3 regions of the Noviherbaspirillum sedimenti genome follow, and region 1 is predicted to be linked to each of the others. Evidence: predicted binding sites of a transcription regulator. Region 1 holds the regulator's gene; each other region holds the start of a gene.
The links. Region 1 encodes sigma-54, which starts transcription at its own class of promoters, with help from an activator protein. Its sites were predicted from a motif close to TGGCANGNAANCTGCTTT; they were not measured.
Positions count from the first base shown of each region.

Region 2: a site for sigma-54 is predicted at 1,335-1,352, ahead of D3878_RS10205 (PEP-CTERM sorting domain-containing protein). Genes of this name have one in related genera too.
Region 3: a site for sigma-54 is predicted at 1,903-1,920, ahead of D3878_RS11240 (CmpA/NrtA family ABC transporter substrate-binding protein). Genes of this name have one in related genera too.

Region 1 covers NZ_QYUQ01000002.1:2,732,959-2,738,812, reverse strand. Annotated here, with positions in the region: gene D3878_RS12775 (deoxyguanosinetriphosphate triphosphohydrolase) at 1-304, shown strand, start outside; gene D3878_RS12770 (enoyl-CoA hydratase/isomerase family protein) at 312-1,397, opposite strand; gene hpf (ribosome hibernation-promoting factor, HPF/YfiA family) at 1,472-1,828, opposite strand; gene D3878_RS12760 (RNA polymerase factor sigma-54) at 1,916-3,391, opposite strand; gene lptB (LPS export ABC transporter ATP-binding protein) at 3,406-4,146, opposite strand; gene lptA (lipopolysaccharide transport periplasmic protein LptA) at 4,163-4,711, opposite strand; gene lptC (LPS export ABC transporter periplasmic protein LptC) at 4,751-5,350, opposite strand; gene D3878_RS12740 (KdsC family phosphatase) at 5,347-5,854, opposite strand, start outside.
Region 2 covers NZ_QYUQ01000002.1:2,194,635-2,200,488, reverse strand. Annotated here, with positions in the region: gene D3878_RS10215 (MFS transporter) at 1-297, shown strand, start outside; gene D3878_RS10210 (GNAT family N-acetyltransferase) at 309-1,127, shown strand; gene D3878_RS10205 (PEP-CTERM sorting domain-containing protein) at 1,540-2,265, shown strand; gene D3878_RS10200 (hypothetical protein) at 2,307-2,717, opposite strand; gene D3878_RS10195 (hypothetical protein) at 2,979-3,239, shown strand; gene D3878_RS10190 (hypothetical protein) at 3,557-3,895, shown strand; gene D3878_RS10185 (glycine zipper 2TM domain-containing protein) at 3,974-4,474, opposite strand; gene D3878_RS10180 (hypothetical protein) at 4,694-5,854, shown strand, end outside.
Region 3 covers NZ_QYUQ01000002.1:2,420,204-2,426,057, reverse strand. Annotated here, with positions in the region: gene D3878_RS11250 (ANTAR domain-containing response regulator) at 1-340, shown strand, start outside; gene D3878_RS11245 (CmpA/NrtA family ABC transporter substrate-binding protein) at 587-1,804, shown strand; gene D3878_RS11240 (CmpA/NrtA family ABC transporter substrate-binding protein) at 2,091-3,341, shown strand; gene ntrB (nitrate ABC transporter permease) at 3,363-4,286, shown strand; gene D3878_RS11230 (ABC transporter ATP-binding protein) at 4,325-5,140, shown strand; gene D3878_RS11225 (bifunctional protein-serine/threonine kinase/phosphatase) at 5,174-5,854, opposite strand, start outside.

The DNA.
Region 1 (5,854 bases):
CAGCTCGCCGGCGCTGATCAGCTTCTCGGACGCCATGCGTCAGGAAGAAATCTTGCTGAAGCGCTTCCTGCGCGAGAACCTGTACCGGCATTACCAGGTCAACCGCATGACCAGCAAGGCGCGCCGCGTCGTACGCGAGCTGTTTGAAGCCTTCATGGCGGAACCGCGCCTGCTGGCGCCGGACTACCAGGTGGGGGGCGATGTCGCACGGCAGGCGCGCAAGGTGGCCGATTATATTGCCGGCATGACCGATCGCTATGCCATGCGCGAGCACCGCCGCCTGTTCATGATCGACGAACTCTAGCAGCTCCCTACAGCCAGCAGCGAAGTGGATGGGCATGCGCCGGCCACGCCGGCTGGAAAAAGTCCTCCACCATTTGCGGGCTGACATCCTCCAGCCTCGCTGGCGACCATACTGGCTGCATGTCCTTGTCGATGACGGTGGCGCGGATTCCTTCGGCCGCATCGCCGTGCGCGAAGCACCGCCGCATCATGGAGCGCTCCATGTGCAGGCATTCCTCGATCGCCATGCCGGCGCCGCGGCGCAACTGCTGCAGTGTCACGCAAAGCATCAGGGGAGAGCGCTTGCGCATGGCGGCCAGTGTGTCTTGCGCAAATGGCGCTGGATCGGCAGCCAGTGAAGCCATGATGGATGGCACATCATCAAACGCAAAGTGGCGGTCGATGGCGCCACGCTGCCGCGCCAGTTCGCTGTCGCCCCATTCCCCGGCTTGCATGGCAAATTCCCGTACTTGGGCTGCAATATCGCTGTGGCGCCGCGCGCTCAACAAGGCCGTTTTCAGGGCTGGCAGTTGGGCCGACGGGATGCAGACATCCGCCAGGCCGGCATACAGGGCATCGGCTGCGCCGATGGCATTGGCGGTCAGCGCCAGCCAGGTGCCAAGCTGGCCCGGGCAACGCGACAGGAAATAGCCGCCACCGACGTCCGGAAACAGGCCGATGTTCACTTCCGGCATGGCGATCTTGCTACGCTCGGTGACGATGTGCAGCTTGCCGCCGGAATGGCATTGTGAAATCCCCATGCCGCCGCCCATCACGACGCCGTCCATGATGACGATGTAGGGCTTGGGATAGTGGTGGATCAGGCGGTTGAGCGCGTATTCTTCGGTGAAAAAATCGTCCAGCAGGCCGCTGCCGTGCCGGGCCGTTTGCTGGGCTGTCTGATAAAGGAAACGGATGTCGCCACCAGCGCAAAAGGCTTTTTCGCTATTGCTGCAGAGAAGTACTGCATCGACCGCGTCGTCATCGCGCCAGTCCAGCAGTGTGCGCGTGATCGTGCGCACCATGTCCAGCGACAGCGAATTCAGCGCTTGCGGGCGGTTGAGGGTCAGCAGGCCAATGCGGTTCTGGACACAGGTCAGAATATGTTCGTTCATTGTTCTCGATAATAAAAAAGGGCGCCTGGATTGCGCCCCTGATGGGATCTCTGAAAATCAGCGCTGGAAGCGGCTTACTCCTCCGGCGCGCTGGTGGCCGATGCAGGCAAGTGCTTGATCGCCTGGTGCTGATGGTCCTGGATCATGGTTTTGTACTTGATGACCTGGCGGTCGAGCTTGTCGATCAGGGCGTCGATTGCCGCATACAAATCGTGAGCGATGGATTCGACATGCACATCCTTGCCACGCATGCGCAGCGTGATTTCCGCTCTCTGGCGCTTGTCTTTCTCGGCGAGCTTGTCTACGGTCAGGATGACCGCAGCATCAATGACATGGTCGAAGTGGCGCCTGATACGCTCCAGCTTTGCATGCACATATTCCCGGATGGAAGGGGTCAGTTCGAGGTGATGTCCACTGATGGTCAGATTCATACAGCGCTCCTTGGGATGAGGTCACTGGCGGTTCGTGGTCGACAAACATGCTTGGCCGCCCGAACACAGCAACAAACACAACAAATACTACAAAGACTTGCGCAGGTTAACCGGGGGGATTCTCAGGGCTTCGCGGTACTTGGCCACAGTGCGCCGGGCCACCACCATGCCTTGCTCCTCCAGCATTTCTGCAATCTTGCTGTCCGAGAGAGGGTTCTTGGTGTCTTCTGCTCCTATCAATTGTTTGATCAGTGCCCGTATCGCCGTCGATGAAGCTTCGCCGCCGGATTCAGTGGCGACATGGCTGCCGAAGAAGTACTTCAGTTCAAACATGCCATGCGGCGTCAGCATGTATTTCTGGGTTGTTACACGAGAAATAGTACTCTCGTGTAAACCAAGTGTATCAGCAATTTCACGTAACACAAGTGGGCGCATGGCAACGGCGCCATGGGAGAAAAAATTGCGCTGCCTTTCCACGATGGCTTGCGCGACGCGCAGAATCGTATCGAAACGCTGACGCATGTTCTTGACCAGCCATTTTGCTTCCTGCAATTGCGACGTGAGTGAGCCCTCGCCCTTGTTTTTCTTGAGGATATTCGCATACAAGGCATTGACCCGCAGCCGCGGCATGACATCGTGGTTAAGGGTCACTTGCCAGCCATTCTTGCCGCGTTTGACGATGACGTCCGGGACGACATAGTCGGCTGCATCGCTGGCGAAGATGGCGCCGGGATGCGGATTGCATTGCCTGATGACGTATTGGGCTTCGCGCAAATCCTCATCGTCGCAATCGAGCAGTTTTTTCAGCTTGTTGAAATCGCGCTGGGCGAACAGGGAGAGGTGCTGCTCCACGATCGTCAATGCCATGCGCCGCGTCACCATCGGGATTTTCGGCATGCGGCGGATTTGCAAGGCCAGGCATTCGGCGGCATTGCGCGCACCGACGCCGGCCGGATCGAAGCTTTGCACCAGTTTCAGGGCGATCGTCAATTCTTCCAGTTCGATTTCCAGTTCGGCGGGAAGCCGGCCATGGATTTCTTCCAGCGGTTCTTCCAGGTAGCCGTTGTTGTCGAGCGCATCGACGACCAGTTCGACCAGCGCGCGGTCGCGGATTTCATGTGAACCGAGGCGCATTTGTTCCAGCAAGTGTTCACGCAGGGTGACATGGTGCGCTTCCAGTTGCGGACGGGCGTCGTCGTCTTCCGGGGCCTTGCCGGTGCGCGCGACATCGTCGAAGCTCCATTCGGCCTCGCCGTTGCCGGACTCCTGGGATTCGCCGCCTTCGCCACCTTCGTAGGTGGATTCGCCATCGGCTGCCGGCGCTTCTTCGGCCGCGGACTTTTCCGCCGTGCCCGCATTTGCGTTGATGGCGCCGTCGGCCAGCAGCCGCACCGAGTGGTCAAGCGGATCGTCGACGCGCTCCAGCATCGGGTTGTCGGCGAGGATTTGCTCCAGTTCCTGCTGCAGTTCCAGCGTCGACAATTGCAGCAGGCGTATCGACTGCTGCAATTGTGGCGTCAATGCCAGATGCTGGGAGACGCGTAGCTGAAGGGACTGTTTCATGGAGATGCGCTTGCTTACATCCGGAAGTGTTCGCCGAGATAGACGCGGCGTACCGATTCATTGGCGATGATGTCATCCGGGCGGCCGCTGGCCAGCACCACGCCCTGGTTGATGATATAGGCGCGGTCGCAGATGCCCAGCGTTTCACGCACATTGTGGTCGGTGATCAGCACGCCGATGCCGCGTTCTTTCAGGAAGCGCACGATGCGCTGGATTTCGATGACGGCAATCGGATCGACGCCGGCAAAAGGCTCATCCAGCAGTACGAAACGCGGGCTGGTGGCCAGCGCGCGGGCGATTTCCACGCGGCGGCGCTCGCCGCCCGACAGCGACAGGGCCTGGTTGTCGCGCAGCTTTTCAATTTGCAGCTCCGCCAGCAGCAGGTCGAGCTTTTCTTCGATCGCCGCTTTCGACAGCGACTTGCCATTCTCATGCTGCAGTTCCAGCACGGCGCGGATATTCTCGGCGACGGTCAGCTTGCGGAATACCGAGGCTTCCTGCGGCAGGTAGGACAGGCCAAGGGTGGCGCGCCGGTGGATCGGCAGGCGTGAAATGCTGACATCGTTGAGCGCGATCTCTCCCGCATCGGCGGGCACCAGTCCGACGATCATGTAGAAGGCGGTGGTCTTGCCGGCACCGTTGGGACCGAGCAATCCGACCACTTCGCCGCTGCCGACTTCGAGCGAGACGTCGCGCAATACCTGGCGTGCGCCATAACTTTTCTGTAATCCGCTGGCAAGCAGTCTGCTGCTCATTCTGGCAATCCTTGTGTCATTTCTTTGTTTCGTTGCGCGGCTGGATGACCGCCTTGATGCGGCCGGCGCCGGGCTTGCTGGTGTCGGAAGGTGTGTTATTGACGGCGAAAAATTCAGTACGGTTATCATAGGAAATGAATTCCCCTTCGACTTCGTCCGTGATCTTATTGCCTTCCAGGCGACGCATCCTTGCTTTTGAAAACAGTTTCGCGACATCGGCCTTGTTGTCATATTCGATGCGGTCGGCTTCGCCTTCGATCCAGAGGTTTTCGCCGCCATCGCGCTTTTGCCTGAAGCTGGCCAGTTTTCCCTGGCCTGCGTACAAGGTCGCGAACTGGTAACCCGCGGGATCCTGCGTCACCACCATCTTGTGCGCCTTCATGATGAGCGTGCCGCGGGTCAGCACGACATTGCCGGTGAATGTGTTGACTTGCTTGACATCGTCGTAGGCCATCTGGTCGGCTTCGACATTGGTCGGCTTTTCGGCATCGGCTTTTTCAGCATAAGCAAAGCCGACGGCAAGCATATTGAGCGCAAACAGCGATGCGAAGAAAAATCGTTTCATGGAATATAGCTTAATCGATGCATTAAGATTGCCCGGCATTTAATGCCTTGCCCTGGGCGGAAATATGCCCTGGACGCGGCTTGCCAGGGTGACTTCGCCGGTCGCTTGATTGGCGAACATGCCTGTGCCCTTCAATACCGAGGTGCCGGAAATGAGTTCCACCGGACGGTCGGTTTTCATGACTTCATCATCCGGCAGCACCAGCATATAGTCGGATGTCAGACGTAAATGTTGCGAACTTGCCGAAGCCGGCCTGTCCATCGCGACATTTTTGAACAGGCGTACCTCGCTCATGTCGCTGTTGGTGAGAGCACGCTCGGCCACGATCGTCGTCGTCGGCCGCTGCGCGCTCAAGGTTTTCATGACCGGGCGAGCGATTTCATAGGAATCGTCCTGCGGGTTATGGCTCATGCGCTCTCCGGCGATGTGATAACGGGCCTGGCCGTTTTTCGCCAGCCTGACAAAATTGAAGTGCTCGACGTAGTAGTCGGGGTCGGTGCGCTTGGCGATCGGCGCGTTGTCTTCCATGCTGCGGCGCATGACATCGAGCAGCCAGAAACTGCCCAGCGCCAGCAGCACGGCGACTGCCAGTACCATGCCCAGCTGAAAACGGTTGGCCGTGGCGCGCCGGTCTCTCATGCGAGGTAGGGCGCGAGCGCCGCCTGGTAATTGCCCTGGGCGCGCAGGATGAAATCGCACAATTCGCGCGCCGCGCCGGCACCGCCGGCGGCGCGGGTAAGGTAATGTACACGACTTTGCACTTCGGGGTGGCCGTTCGGCACGCTGGCGGCAAAGCCGACCCGCAGCAGGATCGGCAAGTCGATGACGTCATCGCCGATAAAACCGCAGGCTTCAGGGGTGATGCCGGTTTTGTCCAGCAGTTGCTCGAATGCCGCGCGCTTGTCGTGCACGCCCTGGTGGACGTGAACGATGCCCAGATCGCTGGCGCGGCGCGCCACCAGCGCGGACTGACGTGCGCTGATGATCGCCGTGGCGACGCCGGATTGCTGCAGCAGCTTGATGCCATGCCCGTCCAGCACGTTGAAGGTCTTGATGACCTCGCCTTCCGGACCATAGTGCAGGCTGCCGTCGGTGAGGATGCCGTCGACATCGAAAATCATCAACCGTACACGTGCTGCGCGC
Region 2 (5,854 bases), 540 kb from region 1:
CGGCAGGCGATGTTACTGGGACTTGCTTTCGGCCTCAGCTATGGCTGGTTGTACCCGGCGCTGAGTGCCCTGGCGTTCGACCGTGTGCCGGCGCAGGCCAGGGGCAGGGTGGCGGGCTGGCTGGTGGCGGCTTTTGAAGTGGGGTTTCGCCTGAGCCCGATCGGTCTCGGCGCGCTGATCACCCTGGTTGGATACGGTGCCATGTTCTTCGGCCTGGCGCTGGCATATGCTGCTGTGCTGTTGATCGGCTGGGGTGTGACAAGGAAGTCGTTTCAGTTTGCGCCAGCCGGCGTTTGAAAGGGAGAAGCATGAATGTTGACGATAAAAAGCTGCAGGATGCAAAGCTGCACATTGCACTGGAGCAGATCGATGCCGATTCGTGGGAAGCGCTGTGCCGCGCTGTGCCTGTCGAGGTGGCGCTAGCTTTGCAATTATCTGTGGAACGCCAGGGCAATGTCGTCATCTCGCATTGCCTGGTCGCTGACGCACCCTTGGGCAATCGCGCCATTGCGCTTGGCCTGGGGGCTTCTTGTACGCGCGAACAAATCCTGACGCTGGCAGCCAGATTCAGGGCGACTGGCATGCGCAATTTTGCGTTGCAGATCAGTCCCCATGCACGTCCTGCAGAACTTGAGCAATGGCTGGCTGAAGCCGGGTTGGTGCTGCGCGGCTATTCGGTCAAACTGGTGCGCGACAATGCGCCGTTGCAGGGAAATGATTGGGACATCCGGCTGATCGGACTGGATGACAAGGCGCTGTTCGGCGATGTATCGGCGCGTGGCTTCGAGCGGCCACCGATCGTTGCGCACTGGATGGCAGCGACTGTCGGCTTGCCCCGTTGGCGCCACTATCTGGCTTTTGTCGATGGCCAACCAGCCGGGGCGGCGGCCATGTATGTCGATAACGATGTCGCCTGGCTGGGCATTGGCTCGACCTTGCCGGCATTTCGCCAGCGCGGTGTCCAGCAAGCCTTGATTGCGCGACGTATTGCCGATGGCATTGCACTCGGCATGCGGTATTTTGTGGCTGAAACGGAAAGCTTCAATACATCGTGCCAGAACCTGATGCGGGCAGGGTTTTCATGTGCTTATGAGCGACCTAACTATGGCGTGGTCGTCCAAGCGTAATGTTGTCGAAAAAATTTACACTAAGTAATAATTTTAGAAATGCAATTGTTAATGACTGTTATTTATTTAACATTTTTTTTTCGGAATTTTTCTGCATCGGCCCAGTTCATTGATGACTGAAATTTATTAAATAAAATCAATGACTTGCCTAGTGCATGCAACGCAGATAAAAAAACCTTCCCGGCAAAATGTGAACCGATCTCGACTTGGCCTGCTTCGTGCTTACTGCAGAGAAAATCATTTTTGCCAAGGAATTTTATATGTTCAAGACGCTGCTGATAACCGTTATAACGGCGCTGGCTATTTCCGCAGAGGCTCAGGCGGCACCGCTGGCTGTTGACGGCACCATTGCTGACTGGAATGTCTTGTTGAAGGATTCGACGAGTCGACGCCAGCCAGCAATTTCGCCACCGTGGCTGCGCCGGCTGGCGCCTTGCTGCTGGGTTATGCGATCGAGGACACGAACGATACAAAAAATGATTATTACCTCGGGCCGCATTACGGTGGTCAGAACTATGATGTCGAATTCATGGCGGTCGCCTACCAGGCCGGCAAGATATTCCTGACGATCGCCACCGGCCAGCGGCCGGACAATGGTGCGCAGTATTACAGCCCGGGCGATATCCGCATCGTCGATAACAATAACAAAGTCTATGGCATCGAAGTTGGCGGTGGCGCGGGCGGCACCGGAATCAAGCAGGGTGCGATCAACGAAGGCGCCCAAGGCACCACCTACACGTTGAACTCGAATGGCTATACCGTGTCGTCTGCCAATGCCGCAGCCGCCCAGACCGCCGGCAGTATCTGGTCGAATGTCCAGTGGATGAGCAGTCCCATCGCCGGTGAAACGGCGGGGGTGCAGTTCAATGCCGGCGTCAATTCTGCCAAGCTCGGCATGGCCGATTACGTGTACACGCGTGATGATGTGACCAACCAGCATTCCGTCATTGAATTGTCGTTCGAACTGGCCATGTTCAGCAATGCGAGCGCACTGGATTTTTTCTGGGCGCCATCCTGCAACAATGACGTGCTGAACGTGCATGCTGATGTGTCACAGGTGCCGGAACCCGCAACACTGGCTTTGTTTGGCGTGGGATTGCTGGGATTTGTGCGACGTCGCCGCACTGGCAAAAAGTAGTACTGATTCGCAGGTGGTTTTATTGCGGTCTAGGATTGGATTCACGAGGCTGGCTTGGGCAGCGGCACCCGATGATTTTTCCGTAGTTCGTTGCAGTGCTCGCCCATGTATTGCAAAAAGCCCCGGGCGTCAGCCTTGACTTCATCGCTTAAAGTTTCAGCGAGAAATTTTTCGCGCGCGCTGTCGAATTCACTCTTGACCCGCAGGCGGTCCTTGTCCATCAATACTTCCGCGCTGTACAGGCTGATGTTAGCCATCTGCTGCAGCTGCTGTTTCAATTCCGGCTTGCTGACCCCGCTGGTACCAAATAAATAAAAGGCGGCGCAACGCAGATAGCGGCGCGCCAGCTGGGTATCGTCTTCGCTGGCGGCAATCGCAGGCAGCGTCGCGGTACTCAGCAGCACCAGCATGGCGACCAGACGCTGGCCCGACTTGGGAAATTTGATTGGCATTGCAGCATACCCCGGAATGTGCTTGCTTCCATGGTATATGGAAACCAACCGTATTGCCAAACTGGAACAATATCTCGCCCTTGTCTCAATGGCGTGTCCTTCGCCTCTCCCTGATGATGGCGGGCAGGGCATGCAAGCAGAATTTTGACAAAATTCAAACCGTTCGTCCCTATGCGGAAGAGAATGTTCTACAGCACTTGTCAGCCTGTCTGAACGCACAAGTCAAACAAGATCGTTCAATGCCAACTGGAGTCGACGACGATGGATTATCCGCAACCGCTACTGTCCGGCACCACCTTGGGTAAATTCATGCTTGCGGAGATGGCTGGTACGGATAAGGGCCAAGCCTGGTCCCTGGGTGACCTGGCTTACGATCTGGGCGATACCTTCGAGAGCGGGGTGGCCAAGGCAGCCAAGGCCGGCATCCGTCCCGGTTCGAATGAATATGCGGCTTTCATCACGGCATTTTCGCGCCGCGTGCGCTCACGCCAGGTCGCGCCGCAGAAGCCGCATTTTTCATGAATGAAGTCCGCATTTCGTCTATCTTGAGGGCGGCAACTTGACATCGCAATTCTTGCCGCCATCTGGCTTTCGCCCTTGGCCCATCAAATGCTTCTCCCGCATCGCGGCATGCGACTGTAGCCATCCCTCGTCGTTTGACTGTCATTCGCGCCAGCAGGGCGATATGACTCGCAATTAAGCAAGGAAAAACCTCGAAGCAGGACGGCACTGGATTTTTTGTGCAGGCGCAAAAGGGAGCCGGTCAAGCCGGGAATTCAGCAGCACCCCGCTGGTCATCTTTTAAGGCAATTTTTTTTCATAACCTGATAGGAGACGACATGAGCGACATGGAAATACAAGACGGTTACCAGCCAAATCGTTTGCTGGATACCTTGATCAAGGAGTTGCATCTCAAGAACGATGCGGCGCTATGTCGCACCTTGCAAATCGGACCGCCGTTGATCAGTAAGATCCGTCATGGCAGGTTGCCGGTCAGTGCGTCGATCCTCATCCGCATGCATGAAACGACTGGCCGCAGCATTCGTGAGTTGCGTGAGGTATTGGGCGACCGCCGGGCAAAGTATCGTTTCGGTGACATCATGGGCAAGCCCAAGTCGGCCGGCCAGCCTCAGCAAAGCGGTGCCATGCATGCCGCCGAAGCGGGCATGGCCTCCTGAGGCTTGATCCTGCGGCCATGCCAGTTGCGGCAAGGCTGATGCCCATGCGAGCAGGGTGATCCGCCTTGCCTGCATGGGTCAGTAGCGATATACCGTATTGTTTTCAACACGAACGCGGGTGCCGACCTGTAGATCGTAGAGATTGTCCTGCACGATGGTTTGATACGCACCATTGTCCAGCCGCACGCCAATCTGGTAGCGGTTGCTCTGCGCGCCGCCTCTGCGTTTTTCAATTTCATTGCCGGCGATTGCGCCGCCCACAGCGCCAGCGACCGTCGCCGCGGTTTTGCCGCTGCCACCACCCACCTGGTTGCCGAGCACACCGCCGACCACTCCGCCAATAATCGCGCCGGCACCACTGGCCTGGCCGCTGGCCGCCTGCGTCAGTTGTATCGAGTCCACCACGCCGAAGGAAACCTGGTAGGGCGTGCTGTTCGACGGATAGGTGCTGGTGGTGGCGGGATAGATGGCAGGATAGGGTTGCGATCCGTAGGGGCCGGATTGACCGGGGCTGGCGCAGGCGCCGAGCAAGGCTGTCGCGGCGATGGCGGCGAGGGCCGGAGTGAGGAAAGTTTTCATGATCAGACTCGTTGGGATAACGGAATCATTAAATACCAGCGGCCGCGACGGGGCCAGACGCAATTGGTAAAGGTTGCAACAAAATGTATCAGGTGTGAAGGGGGCGATAACCGCCCAAAAATGGTGCGTGCCGCAAGCGAGTGAATTGGCGAAAATGTTGAATTAAGGCAATAAAATCAATCTGTTAGCGAAATATTTTTTATTAACAATATTTCACCTATGATATATTTCATTCAAGAAAAATATGAAAAATTGTTTCATGTAATCGGCTGCGGTCGGGGGGAAATGGGAATGAAAAAACTATCCAAGGCGATGCTGCCAAGAGTTATCTTGCTGATGGGCGCATTGCTGGGCGGTTGCGGCGGTGGCGGTAGCAGTGTGGCTTCCACGACAACGGCTGCCACCACCACGACAACAACGAGTACAACCACTACCAGCCTGCCGATTGGTGGCACTGTAACTACCCTGCAGGTTGAAAGCACAAGTGCGGGTGCGCAAGGTAATGTGCCATTGACGTTTGGCCAAGTGTTCGTTCAGGGGGAAGTTGGGTCCAGCGAGTCCATCACCGGCACGCTGGCCGACGGTACCCCGCTGGGCTTGCAAATCGATGCCAAGGCGAGTCATGCCGATGGCTCTTTACGCCATGCCGTGATTTCGACGGTACTGCCGCAACTGGCTGCCGGACAGTCGCAGACAATCAAGTTGGTCAAGACTGCCGCCTATACGGCGACACCTTCGGCAACAGCCTTGGCGGATTTGCTCAATGGCGGATTTGATGCCAGAGTCAATCTCACGATCGGCGGCGTTGCCTACAGTGTCTCGGCAAAAGACCTGCTGCAGTTACCTAATCCCACCAAGTGGCTTGTTGGACCATCTGTCAATGAATGGCTGGTGTCGGCGCCATTGAAAACCGCCGGCGGTGTAGTGCATCCCCATCTGGTGGCACGTTTTGCGATCCGGGCCTATGCTGGAATCAATAAAGCCAAAGTCGATGTGATTGTTGAAAATGGCTGGGCGTATGAGCCTAACCCGCAGGATTTCACCTATGACGTGCAGGTCGAGGTCGGCGGCCAGACTGTATACTCCAATAACGCGCTGACGCATTATCATCATGCGCGCTGGCGCAAATCGTTCTGGTGGGGGACGGCTCCGCTGGCGCACATTAAGCACAATACAGCTTATTTGATTGCATCCAAAGCCGTGCCGAATTACGACCAGAGCATCACGATATCGGAAACCGGCTTGGCCAATCTTAAAATGAATTTTGATGCGGCATCGATCGAGCCAATGGGCAACGGTATTGCCACGCCCTATATGCCAACGACCGGTGGCCGGCCTGAAATCGGTCTCATCCCTGGTTGGGGAGCAATGACAGTCTTG
Region 3 (5,854 bases), 310 kb from region 1:
TACCGAGGATGACGACAAATCGAGCATGGAGGCAGCCATGGATGCGGGCGTGTCGGCCTATGTGGTGGCCGGACTGCATGCCGAACGTGTCAAGCCGGTGCTGGATGTGGCACTGGCGCGCTTCAATGCCGACCAGAAGCTGCGCGCCGAATTGTCTGATACCAAACTCAAGCTGGCCGAGCGCAAGACCATCGAGCGCGCCAAGGGGCTGCTGATGGAGCGGCACAAGCTGAGTGAACCGGAAGCCTATGCAAAGTTGCGACGCCTGGCGATGGACAAGAACCTGAAACTGTCCGACCTTGCCCAACGCATCCTGGACGTTGCCGATCTGCTCGGTTGAGCCGTCTTTTAGCAGACTCTGCACAGGAGTTGTGCATCGACGAGCGGAAATTGCCACGAATGCGTGCAAATTGTGGCGATCAGGGCTGGCACGCGGATTGCACTGGAATTACGATGAATAAATGATGGCCGCGCGGCCAACGTCGGTTGCGCAGCCAGGACAAAGGCGTCTTTGCCAGCAGAGCCATGCTCGCTGGCAGGATGCCTTTTTGTTTTTCCGCGCAAAAGCCTATCAGCAGGAGCAGTAATGACAAAACACGCATTGGGTGGATTGGGTGGATCGCCCGCCGCAGGCGCCTGGACCGCCGGCTCCGATCGTCCGGAAAAGCAGGAAGTCCGGATCGGCTTCATGCCGCTGACCGATTGCGCCTCCGTGGTGATGGCGTCGATCCTCGGGTTTGACAAGAAATACGGCATATCGATCGTGCCGACCCGGGAAGCGTCCTGGGCCAGCGTGCGCGACAAGCTGGCCAGTGGCGAGCTGGATGCTGCGCAAGCCTTGTACGGCCTGGTGTATGGCGTGCACCTGGGGATCGGCTGCGCCCGCCGTGACATGGTGGTCTTGATGACCTTGAACCGGAATGGCCAGGCGATCACCTTGTCGAATCACCTGGCCGGCAAGGGCGCGCGCGACGGCGCATCGCTGGGCAGGCTGATCAAGCAGGAGCCACGTCATTACGGCACGTATACCTTTGCCCATACTTTCCCCACCGGCACCCACGCCATGTGGCTGTATTACTGGCTGGCCGCACACGGCATGCATCCGCTGCGCGATGTGCGCGTGGTGACTGTGCCGCCGCCACAAATGGTGGTTAATATGGCGCTCGGCAATATCGACGGCTTTTGCGCCGGCGAGCCATGGAATCATCGCGCGATCGCCGATAACGTCGGCATCACCGCTGCCGCCAGCCAGGACATCTGGCCGGGTCATCCGGAAAAAGTGCTGGGCGCGAGCGCCGGATTCGTGCGCCGCTACCCGAATACCGCGCGCGCGCTGACGGCGGCCGTGCTGGAAGCCAGCCGTTGGATCGATGCTTCGGCGGCCAACAAGCTGCGCGCGGCCGAGACTATCGCCGGCAAGGCCTATGTCAATACCTCGGTCAATGTGATCAGCCCACGCATGCTCGGCCATTACAGCGACGGCACCGGCGGCAGCCACGACGATCCGAACTGCATGGCATTCCACCAGGATGGTGCAGTGAATTTTCCCTACCTGTCCGATGGCATGTGGTTCCTGACCCAGCACAAGCGCTGGGGCTTGCTGAAAGAACATCCGGATTACCTCGGCGTGGCGCAGGGGATCAACAGGATCGATTTGTACTGCGAAGCGGCGGCCATGGCCGGCGTTGCCGTGCCCGATAATCCGATGCGCAGCAGCACCCTGGTCGATGGCGTGGTGTGGGACGGCAGCGCACCGGCCGCCTATGCCGATGGCTTCGCTATCCGTCATGCCTGTGCGGCTTGAGGGAGTCGGGTCGCGCCATTTTGATGCGTGTGCACGCAAATGGCGCAAAAAAATGTTCGCCAGTATGGTGGCATCCGGGGAAATGCGGCGCTTCTGGCTGGCACGTCAATTGCATTAAGGTAGACAAGCGCCAATGATGGCGCAGCAATCAACGATTATTCCGACCAACGATGGTCGGGATGGTCCGGGACAAAGGTGTCCGTGTCGTGCGGGATTTTTCCGCAGCGGCCGGGCACCTTTTTTTATTTGGATTTTCGGATTTGTATTCCATCCCAGGGAGAGCAGCATGACAAAGCAAGACGACAGCACCAACATCTCGCGCCGTTCCATTTTGAAAGCCGGCGCAGTCATGACAGCGGGCGCCTTCGGCAGCCTGGCCATGGGCGGCGTGTGGGCGGCCGGTTCCGACAAGCCGGAAAAGGAAGAGGTCAAGATCGGCTTCATTCCGCTGACCGACTGCGCCTCGGTGGTGATGGCCTCTGTGCTGGGCTTCGACAAGAAGTACGGCGTCAAGATCATCCCGACCAAAGAAGCGTCCTGGGCCGGTGTGCGCGACAAGCTGGTCAATGGCGAGCTCGACATGGCGCACGTGCTGTACGGCCTGGTCTACGGCGTGCACCTGGGCGTGTCTGGTCCCAAAAAAGACATGGCGGTGCTGATGAACCTGAACCACAACGGCCAGGCCATTACGCTGTCGAAAAAGCTGGCGGACAAGGGCGCGGTCGATGGCCCCTCGTTGGCCAAGGTGATGGCCAACGAAAAGCGCGAATATACCTTCGCCCAGACTTTCCCGACCGGCACCCACGCCATGTGGCTGTATTACTGGCTGGCTTCCGCCGGCATCGATCCCTTCAAGGATGCCAAGGCGATCACCGTGCCGCCGCCGCAAATGGTCGCCAACATGCGCGTCGGTAACATGGACGGCTTCTGCGTCGGCGAACCCTGGGGCCACCGCGCCATCATGGACGGCATCGGCATCACCGCCGCCACCACCCAGGATATCTGGAAAGACCATCCGGAAAAGGTATTGGGCACCACCGCCGACTTCGTCGACAAGCATCCGAATACCGCGCGCGCAGTCATGATGGCCATTATCGAAGCCGGCAAGTGGATTGATGCCGGCCTGCAGAACAAGCTGAAGATGGCTGAAACCGTGGCGCAGAAGTCCTATGTCAACACCAGCGTCGACGCCATCAACCAGCGCATCCTGGGCCGTTACCAGAATGGCCTGGGCAAGACCTGGGACGACCCGAACCACATGAAGTTCTTCAATGATGGCCAGGTCAATTTCCCTTACCTGTCCGACGGCATGTGGTTCCTGACCCAGCACAAGCGCTGGGGCCTGATCAAGGACCATCCGGACTACCTGGCCGTGGCGAAGCAGATCAACAAGGTCGACCTGTATAAGGAAGCGGCATCGGCGATGAAAGTCAGCATCCCCAAGGATGTCATGCGCACCAGCAAGATGATCGACGGCGTGGTCTGGGACGGCAAGAACCCGGCCAAGTACGCCGACGGTTTCAAGATCAAAGCCTGATTTACATTATCTGGAGTCATCATGAGCGCAGTTATGAATACCCGAATGAACGAACCGGCAGTGCCGGTTGCCGAATCGCCGCCCGCCAGGGCGGTCAAGCCCGCCGTTGCGGAAAAAGCGCAAGCAGTCGCTGCTGCACAGGTCCAGAGCAATGGCCGGAAAATCTCGTTCAAGCCTTTCCTGCTGGCGGTGCTGCCGCCGATCCTCGGCCTGGCGTTGCTGGTCCTGATCTGGGAAATCGTTGCCGCCAAAAGCAGCGGTATCCCGACGCCGCTGGTGACGCTGAAGGCCGCGATCGTGCTGTTTTCCGATCCGTTCTACCAGAACGGCCCGAACGACCAGGGCATCGGCTGGAACATCCTGATGTCGCTGGAGCGTGTCGGCACCGGCTTCGGCCTGGCCGCACTGGTCGGCATCCCGATGGGCTTCATGATTGGTCGCTTCAAGTTTTTGTCCGGCATGTTCAACCCCATCATCAGCATTTTGAAGCCGGTGTCGCCGCTGGCCTGGCTGCCGATCGGGTTGCTGGTGTTCAAAGCTGCCAACCCGGCCTCGATCTGGGCCATCTTCATCTGCTCGATCTGGCCGATGATCATCAATACCGCCGTCGGCGTGCAGCGCGTGCCGCAGGACTACATGAACGTGGCGCGGGTGCTGAATCTGTCCGAGTGGAAGATCGTCACCAAGATCCTGTTTCCGTCCGTGCTGCCATACATGCTGACCGGCGTGCGCCTGTCGATCGGCACTGCCTGGCTGGTGATCGTTGCCGCTGAAATGCTGACCGGCGGCGTGGGGATCGGCTTCTGGGTCTGGGACGAGTGGAACAACCTGAACGTGCCGCATATCATCATCGCGATTTTCGCCATCGGCGTGGTCGGGCTGCTGCTGGAGCAGGCGCTGGTCGCCATCGCCAAGGCATTCACCTATGAAGATGTACGCAACTAAGCGTGCGCAGCTGACCCTAACTGAAAGAGGAAACCATCATGGACAAGCTGAACAACAAGTTTATCGAGATCACCCAGGCAGAAATGTCGTTCACCACCAAGAAGGGCGTGTTCCACGCACTCAAGGACATCAACCTGACAGTCAAGAAGGGCGAGTTCGTCACGCTGATCGGCCACTCCGGTTGCGGCAAGTCGACCTTGCTGAACCTGATCGCCGGGCTGCTGACGGCGACCGAAGGCGCGCTGCTGTGCGCCAACCGCGAAATCAGCGGACCATCGCCGGAGCGCGGCGTGGTGTTCCAGAACCACTCGCTCTTGCCGTGGCTAACCTGCTTTGAAAACGTCTATCTGGCGGTCGAGCGGGTGTTCGGTGCCGCCGAATCGAAGGCGCAATTGAAGGAGCGCACCCGTGCGGCGCTGGCGCTGGTCGGCCTGACCCACGCCGAGCAAAAGCGTCCGCATGAAATTTCCGGCGGCATGAAGCAGCGCGTCGGCATTGCCCGCGCACTGTCGATGGAACCCAAGGTGTTGCTGATGGACGAACCGTTCGGCGCGCTGGATGCCCTGACCCGCGCACACCTGCAGGACGAGTTGCTGAAGATCGTCGCCAAGACCGGCTCCACCGTGGTGATGGTGACCCATGATGTCGATGAGGCGGTGTTGCTGTCGGATCGTATCGTCATGATGACCAACGGGCCGGCGGCGACCATCGGCGAGATCCTGGAGGTGAACCTGGCGCGTCCGCGCGAACGCGTGGCGCTGGCGCAGGATGCGCAGTACATGGCCTACCGCACCGCGGTGCTGGAATTCCTGTATCACCGGCAGGCGCATCCGGCGATGAAGGAAGCGGCGTAGATGGATAGATCGTGCGCGATGCGCACGATCTCGCTAGCGCAACACCAGCAGATAAAGCAGCAAGAGATTCACCACAATGGATATCGCCGCAATCGCCCGCCACAACGACAGGGGATCGCGCTTGGCCAGCGGCGTGGCCACCGGTGCGGCCAATGGCCTGCTGGCGCCACGCTCCAGCGCCAGCACCAATTCCTCGGCCGTCTCGAAGCGCAGCAAGGGGTCGCGCGCCACCGCTTTGAGCAAGACATTTTCCAGCCAGAGCGGCAGATCAGGCCGGTAGCGCGAGGGCGGCACCGGCTCGCCGAAACGCGGCCGCTGGAAAGGCTCGATCTCGCCATAGGGATAGTGGCGGGTCAACATCTGGTACAGGGTCACCCCGGCGGCATACAGGTCGGTCTGGCGCGAGGGCTGCCCACCGTCGAACAGTTCCGGCGCCAGGAACGAGGGCGTGCCGGCCTGCGGCGCCCGCGCAGCGACGTCTTCTTCCAGTCCGGATTGCGCCACGCCGAAGTCCAGCACCCGTAATTCGCCATCGGCGCCCAGGTGGATATTGGCCGGCTTGATGTCGCGGTGCAGGATACTGCGGCGGTGCAGGGCGCCGATCGCCCGCGCCAGTCGTGTGCCATGGCCGATCGCGTCCGGCACGGTGAAATGCTTGCCGCTGTCGAGATGCTGCTGGATGGTCGCGCCTTCATGCCAGGTGCAAAGGTAATA